DNA from 2 places in the Oceanobacillus picturae genome. Region 1 is predicted to be linked to the other one. Evidence: a T-box and tRNA genes for the amino acid it is inferred to sense, from the RefSeq annotation. Region 1 holds a T-box; the other holds one or more tRNA genes.
The links. The T-box of region 1 lies ahead of argS (arginine--tRNA ligase). A T-box ahead of a tRNA ligase gene usually reads a tRNA of that ligase, here a tRNA-Arg.
Positions count from the first base shown of each region.

Region 2: it has a tRNA-Arg gene. The T-box ahead of argS (arginine--tRNA ligase) is inferred to sense a tRNA for this amino acid. The anticodon was not compared.

Region 1 covers NZ_CCAX010000002.1:596,799-601,228, forward strand. Annotated here, with positions in the region: gene BN988_RS13990 (ABC transporter ATP-binding protein) at 1-246, shown strand, start outside; gene BN988_RS13995 (ABC transporter permease) at 243-1,364, shown strand; gene BN988_RS14000 (GNAT family N-acetyltransferase) at 1,460-1,921, shown strand; T-box leader at 2,127-2,339, shown strand; gene argS (arginine--tRNA ligase) at 2,379-4,070, shown strand; gene BN988_RS14010 (metallophosphoesterase) at 4,094-4,430, shown strand, end outside.
Region 2 covers NZ_CCAX010000001.1:142,773-147,202, reverse strand. Annotated here, with positions in the region: gene BN988_RS18245 (hypothetical protein) at 419-745, shown strand; gene BN988_RS00735 (CPBP family intramembrane glutamic endopeptidase) at 859-1,548, opposite strand; gene BN988_RS00730 (MerR family transcriptional regulator) at 1,633-2,388, shown strand; tRNA gene BN988_RS00725 (tRNA-Arg) at 2,484-2,557, opposite strand; tRNA gene BN988_RS00720 (tRNA-Gly) at 2,567-2,640, opposite strand; gene BN988_RS00715 (metallophosphoesterase) at 2,974-3,483, opposite strand; gene BN988_RS00710 (XTP/dITP diphosphatase) at 3,545-4,153, opposite strand; gene rph (ribonuclease PH) at 4,167-4,430, opposite strand, start outside.

The DNA.
Region 1 (4,430 bases):
CATCTAAATCAATATGAAGTATCTGTTAGCAATACGGATAAAGCAGTAGAGGTTCTTAATGCCAAAGGGATTCCTTATAGTCTGGCAGAAAAGGGTGTACTACGTTTTGAAGAATCAGATGTATCCCTGCAACAATTTATTGATTGTTTAAATGAGAATCAAATTGAGATAATTTCCATTGAAAATCAAAAGGTTGGAGCAGAAAAGAGATACAGGGAACTTTTTGAAGGGGAAGCTTCCGTATGAAACTACTCTCTTTTGAATTGAAAAAAATAATCTTTAGTAGAAAATTCCTTTTCTTGCTCCTACTGGTTTTCATAGGAATTAGCTTTTTGTTTATTCGCAATCTCGTTTTTCAAGAGCAAATAGTGAAAGAAGAACAAAAAGAGTTGGAAGAATTACTGCAGGCTAACTACAATAATGCGGGTTTGCATATAGCGGAATTGGAAGTAGATCCTGAGAATGAAGAGCAGCAGAAATTACAGCGAATAAATAGTTCCATGATAAATAAGTTATATGAGGTAAGAAACCTCATCAATACAGACGAATGGAAACAGCAACTGAACTTGGAAAACCAATACTATAATGAACTGACTAGCTATGTGGAGGCAGGGGGAGAAACAACCATTCCAATAAAGGAAATCAATTATCGAACTGCCATGAATCAAAAATTGGTAGATGAAGATATCATGCCACAGCACGACCGTTATAGCACAGCGCTACCCAACTTTTTAAAACAAATTTTGACCCTCTTTATAAATGCTGGTGCAATCATTCTCATGCTATTGATTATTGGGGACACGTTATCAGGGGAGTTTGAAAATCGTTCTGTGAATCTACTGTTTACCCAACCATTAGAAAAACACCAAATTATAACGAGCAAATTTGCAAGTGCTATCATTACTTATCTGCTAGCAATGGTGGGGATCGTTGGCTTTACCTTCCTAATAGGATTTTTCTTTGGAGATAAGGGAACGTTTAATTACCCTGTCATCTTTGAGAAAAATGGGGGGATACAATTCCTTACTGTCAAAACGTATATGCTTCAAGGGCTTGCCCTTATCTCTACCACTATTATTCTAGTAATCACTCTCTGCTTCCTGTTTAGCCTCCTAATCAAGCAGACATTGGCTACTCTATTTGCAGTTCTCGTTACACTGTTAGGAGGATTTGCTTTATGGTGGCTTTTACCTTCTGGGGTTATGGCCTGGCTCAATCCGTTCCGCCAAGTTTACCCAGATAATGTACTTCTTCTACAAATTGAGGCACCATGGTACCAAAGTTTTCCAGCAGTTTTTCTCCTGGCGTTTCTCCTGCTTGGTTGGAGCATGCATATGTTCAAATCTAGCAAACAAGAAGGATGAGGTATCATCCTTACTTATTGACTTTGATTATGAATCGGTATTATGCGGAGAATAGATAGCGGGGTATGATAAAAGAAAAACAGGTAGGGGTGACAATGGACACAACCGTGCGTTTTCGTATAGCTAGGGAAGAGGATGTAAGCGAGATTGTGCAAATGCTTGCAGATGATGAGCTTGGGAGAAAGCGAGAGCGTTATGAACAGCCACTACCTTCATGCTACTTGGAGGCTTTCCAGGCAATTGATCAGGATCATAACAATGAATTAGTCGTCGCGGTAAAAAGTGAAGAAGTTATCGGGGTTCTCCAGCTCACCTATATTCCGTATTTAACCTATCAAGGTGGGTGGAGAGCTTTAATTGAGAGTGTTAGAGTACATTCAAGGGCACGTGGGAGCGGAATTGGGGAGCAGCTAATGACATGGGCTATCCAATGGGCAAAGGAAAAAGGATGTCATGTGGTGCAGCTAACTACAGATAAACAACGGCCAGACGCACTTCGATTTTATAAAAAGTTAGGCTTTGTAGATTCCCATGAAGGCATGAAATATCATTTGTAGAGTTGACATGGAGTGTGATTTCAGCTATGATTACAAAAATTATAAGTGTGTGATCAAAAAGGAGGATGAAAAGGACCGAGAAGTTCGAGGCGGTGTAGCTTTGAGTACCGGAACGTATGCAATTAATACGTGAGGAACGGAAAAGCAAGCCAACGAAGAAATTCGATGTGTCATTTTTACCGGACTTTTTGAACAACCTCTATAAGTGAATTCTGTGAAGAAGAGAGTAATTATCACAGGTTCTTAAGCGAGTTAGGGATTTGGTGTGAGCCTAACAGAACAGTGATAATGAAGCGGACTTCTGAGGAGCAGCCTGAACGAGTGCTAGTAGGGTGTGCCGGTTGATGAACGTTAATCATTTCAAGCTTGGTTCAATTTGAACAAAAAGAGTGGTACCGCGGGTAATCTCGTCTCTATATAGAGGCGGGATTTTTTATATTGAAAAGGAGATGATGGGTTGAAGGGTAAACAGTTATTTGCTAAGAAAATAGCGGAAAGTACAGTAGGGGTATTAACAGAGGATGAAGTATTAAAGAGAATAGAGTTACCTAAGTATCAGGAACAAGGAGATCTTGCTTTCCCATGTTTTGAACTGGCAAAGGTATACAAGAAGAATCCAGCTTCTATTGCAACGGAATTAGCAACTAAAACAAAAAGTTCTTATTTTAGTAAAGTCGTCTCTGAAGGGCCCTATGTAAATTGTTTTTTAAATAAGAAACACGTTAGTAAGGAAGTATTAGCGGAGATTCTAACGAAAAAAGAAGCATATGGGTCACTGACTATAGGGCAAGGAGAAAAGGTAACTATAGACTTCTCTTCTCCCAATATTGCAAAGCCCTTTTCAATGGGCCACCTACGCTCCACAGTAATAGGAAACGCTTATGCCAATATATTAGAAAAATGCGGTTACAAGGCAATACGTATTAATCATTTAGGGGATTGGGGTACACAGTTTGGAAAACTCATTACTGCTTACCATCGTTGGGGGAATGAGCAGATTGTACGCCAAGATCCTATTAAGGAACTATTAAAGCTTTATGTTCGTTTTCATGAGGAAGCGGAAGTGGACTCAATGCTGGAAGTGGAAGGACGTCTCTGGTTTCGTAAACTAGAACAAGGGGATAAAAAAGCGTTGGAATTATGGCAGTGGTTTAGAGAAGTCTCCTTGGAAGAATTTAAAGGGATTTATAAGCTTTTAAACGTAACCTTTGATTCATACAATGGGGAAGCGTTTTACAATGATAAAATGGAGGATACGATTCAGTTACTAAAGGGAGAGAGGTTGCTTTCTACTTCTCAGGGTGCAGAAGTTGTTACCTTGGAGGAGCATAATTTACCTCCTTGTCTTATTCAAAAGTCGGATGGGGCAACACTCTATGCGACAAGAGATTTGACTGCGGCCATCTACCGACATAAAAAGTACCAGTTTGCCAAATCAGTCTATGTTGTTGGACAGGAGCAAAGCCTTCATTTTCAGCAAATTTTTCTGGTATTAAGAAAACTGGGATTTAATTGGGCAAGTCAGCTAGAGCATCTACCTTTCGGGTTTATTTTGCAAAACGGTAAAAAGATGTCAACAAGAAAGGGAAAGGTCGTCCTCTTAGAGAATGTATTAAGAGAAGCGATTGCGATGGCAGAAAAAAGCATAGAAGAAAAGAATCCTACTTTGCAAAACAAATCTAAAGTCGCCCACGATGTTGGAATTGGGGCAATCATTTTTCAAGACTTAAAAACAGAGCCACAGCATTCTGTTGAATTTTCCCTTGAGACCATGTTGCGATTTGAAGGTGCGACCGGTTCATATGTGCAGTATACGCATGCAAGAGCCTGTTCCATTCTAAGAAAATCGAATCGTTATAAGGGCAATGAAAGCCTTGATGGGTTGGCAGATGAGCCTAGTTGGTCTGTAGTGAAAAAGCTGATGGATTTCTCATCTAAAGTTCAAGAAAGCTATGAACAGGCAAAGCCTTCTGAGATTGCAACTTACCTTCTCTCGTTATGCCGAGAATTTAATAAATACTATGCCCACTGCAAAATTCTACATGAGGATAACAAATTAGCAAGTCGATTGGCCTTGGTCGAATGTGCTGCCATTGTCATAAAAGAGGGACTACGCCTGCTTGGAATGCAAGCTCCAAGCGAAATGTAAAACGACAAGAAAGGTGATTAACTATGCTTGAGATAGAGAAATTACAGTTAGAATCCGGTAAAAGAGCTATCATTGTCTCTGATATTCATGCAAGCAAGGAATTATTTATAAGACTGCTAGATAAAGTAGTCTACACGTCAGAGGATTATCTATTCATTAATGGCGACCTTTGTGAAAAAGGTCCAAATAGCTTGGAGGCTGTACGTTATGCCATGGAGTTGGAGCGGTCTTCAAATCGTGTGTTTATAACAAAAGGTAATTGCGACATTCTCTTTCAGTATGTACTGGATGAGAATGAAGCAATATGGAACTATATCAAAAATCAACCCAATTCTCTTCTTCATGACATGCTTCATCTTA
Region 2 (4,430 bases), on a different contig from region 1:
ATAGAGATACATACCCTGATTTTGTATAAATAAACCTCTTTATAAAGAATTTCAAATCCAATAAAAGAGATTTTGGCCTGTTTCTTTAAATTAACAACTTTTTAAGTAAGACCTATGTATAAGCGCAAATCACTTACAGACCACCGTATACTATGTAAAACTAAGCTATGTAATTATAACATGAATCTAAGTCAACATGCCGAAATAGTAAGTGTTATATAATTTAATCATTTTTCTAGAAAGTTTAACACAGATACTTAATGTTTGCTATAACCCATCTTGAACCGCGCCTTCAAAAGCCACTAAACTTTAAACTATCTCCTCTACTAAAAACAGACGATTGACTTGAGCAAACTGCCATTCCAAACTATCACTTTTAGAATAAGATACATTATCAAGATAAAAGGAGGGAAATACAATGGGAAAAAGAAGAAGTCAGAACAGAAGCTTTGATCAGAATGGAAACCAAGAATATTACTTTGCTAAAGCGCATGCAGATGTAGATTTTGACAGCGATATCGACGTTGACAACGAGAATGACAATGAGAATGATCTAAAAAACAAGAACAATAACTATAATATTGTAAAAGTTTATGTCAACGGTTGTGATGTTAGAGCTAATAGTGAGAATGAAGAAGTTGATGCAGAAGCCGAAGAAGCTGAACAACAACCTAGAAGAAGGTGCAGTAATAATAGAAATAATGTACTCGGTGTAAACCAACGTAATAAAAAACACAGAAGTTAATTTATTGTGTTATATGAAATGGAGCAGAGTCTGCTTTCTTTATTAAAAAGAGCAGGCTCTTTTTTCATTCAATTTAATAGACATTTTAAACGAACGATGGCGAACGAAATATATTAAGCTATAGTAGTTAGAATAACCGCTATCCCGTTAAAAGTTCCATGAATAATCATACCAGGTATAATAGAATTTGTTTTTTCGTAAGTCCAAGCGAAAATTAAACCGGAAATAAAATTGACAGGCAACGTATTATACGTAGGTATGTGAACAAGCGTAAATATTATGGAGCTAAAGAAGAGGCCAGGTACTAACCCCCATTTAACTCTAAACCACTTATAAAGAAATCCTCTATAAAACATCTCTTCATACATGGGAGAAATTATTGCGGCTGAGACAAAGCCAACCGTTATGTTTATCCAGTTTATATTTTGTTTTAAGGATTCTGTTTTATCATTATCAGTACCTATACCAAATAAGTCCATTATGCTTACAAGCGCGATACTCGTTGCAATTAAGATTAGTAGCCAAACAAATATCCATTTCCAGTAATCCTCCTTAAAGGAATGAATCCCTATTTCTCGCCAACTATAATTAAATGGCCTTAAAGCCACCACATACACAGCAGTAGTAAAAACAATCGCCATAATCAATCCTGTTAACGTACCGGCATATAGATTACTATGGAAAATGCTGCTTAATAGCTCTTGTAATAGTCCTTCTAACGCGAAAGGTACAATTAAAAAAGTAAGTATCAGTAAAATGATAAGTTCCTTAGATGTCCATTTTGCTTCAAAAAAATGTTTCAATTCTGATTCCTCCAAATATAATATGGTATATTTAGAATAAAAGATTACGCTACGTAACCTGCAAGGATAAAAGGGGAATTTTGTATGAAATATTTTTCTACCGGTGAAGTTGCAAAAAAACTAAACATAACTAAACGAACAATTCGTTATTACGATAGCATTGGCTTAGTAGTACCACATGTTAAAGATCAAAATGGTAAGCGATGCTACACAGAAGAAGATATTCTACTTCTCCAAAAAGTTCTGCTACTAAAATCAACCTCTATGTCTTTGGATAATATAAAAAAAATGATAAATCAAGTCTCAATAGAACAAATTGTGGAAATCCACAAGGAACAGCTTCTTACAAATATAGAAGATTTAAAGAAGGCCTTAGCCTACACAAATTCGCTTATTAATACAATTAAGCTGGAAGGCTCCATACCATGGGAGCGACTTTTACCTCTTGTTTCCAAAGATCCTGACTCTAGCAATGAAAATAAAAAGAAGATAATGGCTAAATTATTTGTTGAGGAAGAAAAAGAAATTTTGGAAAATAACCTCCCCAAAATGGAGTCAGATTCATCCAATATTAAAAAGTGGATTAATTTAATAAGAAGAATTGAATTAAGTATGAATACAGGAAACTCCCCTAGCTCCGTTGAAGCTCAAATTATAGCGGAAGATACGTTACTCTTATCGAAAGAAATGTTTAATGGAAATAGTGATTTGGAAAGAAAATTTTGGGAGGCTAGAAAATCAAAAGAAGATTCACAGGCAATGAAATTATATGCAGTCGATGAAAGCATCCTAGAATATTTGGATGAAGCGATAGAACAATATAATAAGGTGAGAGCTTAGTGTAAGAAGCCCAGATTGCCAGAGGGCTTTTTAAATACATAGAAGTAGAATATAAAAAAACCTTACAAACGAAGTGTTTGCAAGGTTTTTGGAGACGTCCCAGGCAGGATTCGAACCTGCGACCCACAGCTTAGAAGGCTGTTGCTCTATCCTGCTGAGCTACTGGGACAAGTATGTATGGAGCGGGTGAAGGGAATCGAACCCTCATCATCAGCTTGGAAGGCTGAGGTTTTACCACTAAACTACACCCGCATAGAATATGCAATTGTGTTTTCATTATAACACGTTTTATAAATAGATCTTTACTGCCTCTACATCTTCCAGAATACTCACAGATGATTCATGCTTCGAGGCAACTCGACGTTTACTCGGTAGATGCCTTGCTCGTCACTAAACTACACCCGCATTGGATATGTATGTATGAATAATTGTCCCTCATAGAGCAGTTTGTTTTGTTCGTTACTTTTTTAACGGACAAGAAATATTATATTAATAAATCGAGAAAATGTCAACACTTTATTAAAAAAAGATTAAAACCTGCTTGGCTTGGTGAAAAAATAGCCTAGCAGGTCTCTTTTTCCTCGTTTATATGGATGCATGAGAAGCTAAATCTTTTACTTCTTTGCCATCCAATGTGTAAAATGTAACGTCAATTTCTCCTGGTGTTTCCCACTCCATGATAGCATACGTCTTTTCCATTCTTCCTCTTGGCTGGCGAATACTTCCGGGATTAATAAATAACTGGTCATTCACCTGTTGCGCGCCTGCCACATGCGTATGACCAAAACAAATGACCTGTGCACCTAGTTCCTCAGCACGATACCCAGCTGTTAACAAATTTTGTTTTACATTATGCAAGTGACCATGCACAGCAAGGATTTTAATTTTATCAATTTCCATTGTCTGTTCTTCTGGATATCTTGTGTCCATGTCACAATTTCCTGCTACTTTAAAGAAACCTTCCATCTCCTCAGAATCAAGATCCAGTTCAGAATCTCCACAGTGGATCATGTATTCTAAATTATGCTCTTTTTTAATTTGCAGTAATTCATCTGTTAATCCATGACTATCACTTATTATAAGAACCTTTGTCATTTATTTCACCCCAAATATGTATAATCTCACAGCGGCAACATGATTAGAGAAAACCAATTCCTTATGCTTTTCTTTCTTTATACCCTTTTATCCATTCATCAAACTGCTGAATAGCTTTCGTTCTATGACTAATACGGTTCTTTTCTTCGGCAGTTAATTCAGCCATCGTCTTCTTTTGATCGTTTGGTATAAAAATAGGGTCATAACCAAAACCGTTTGTTCCGCTTTTTGTTTCCGCAATGTGTCCCTCACAGAAGCCAGTTCGAAAGATTGTTTTCTCTCCAGGTATGGACAACGCAATAACACAAACAAATCGGGCGGTGCGCTCCAACCTCGATACTCCTTGCAGCTTCTTTAATACTTTGTCCATGTTGGCATCATCGTTTTTATCGAGGCCAGCATATCTGGCCGAATATACACCTGGTTCACCATTCAAAGCGTTAATTACCAATCCTGAGTCATCCGCAAGTACAGGTATCCCCAATTTTGTAGAAATTTCTTCGGCTTTTAGTGCTGCATTTTCCTCGAAGGTGACACCAGTTTCTTCAACATCTGGTATGTCTTCCTCAAGATCAAGCATAGACAATGCCTCGATATGATAATGGGAAAAAAATTGCTTAAATTCAGCAGCTTTCCCCGCATTCCTAGTCGCTATGAGAACTTGTTCCATTACAATCACTCCGTTATTCTAATGTTTCACCAATTCGTTCAGCTAAGTCACCGAGTGTTTCACGTTGTATTTCAAAAATCTGCTCTATTCCCTCTCCAGCTAACTTGAGCATCGTCTGTAATTGATTAGCGGTAAAGGTAGCTTCCTCACCTGTACCCTGTATTTCTACAAATTCTTGCTGTCCAGTCATAACAATGTTCATGTCAACATTTGCTTGAGAATCTTCTTCATAATTTAAATCTAATATTTCCGTGCCATCTGGTAAAACACCAACTGA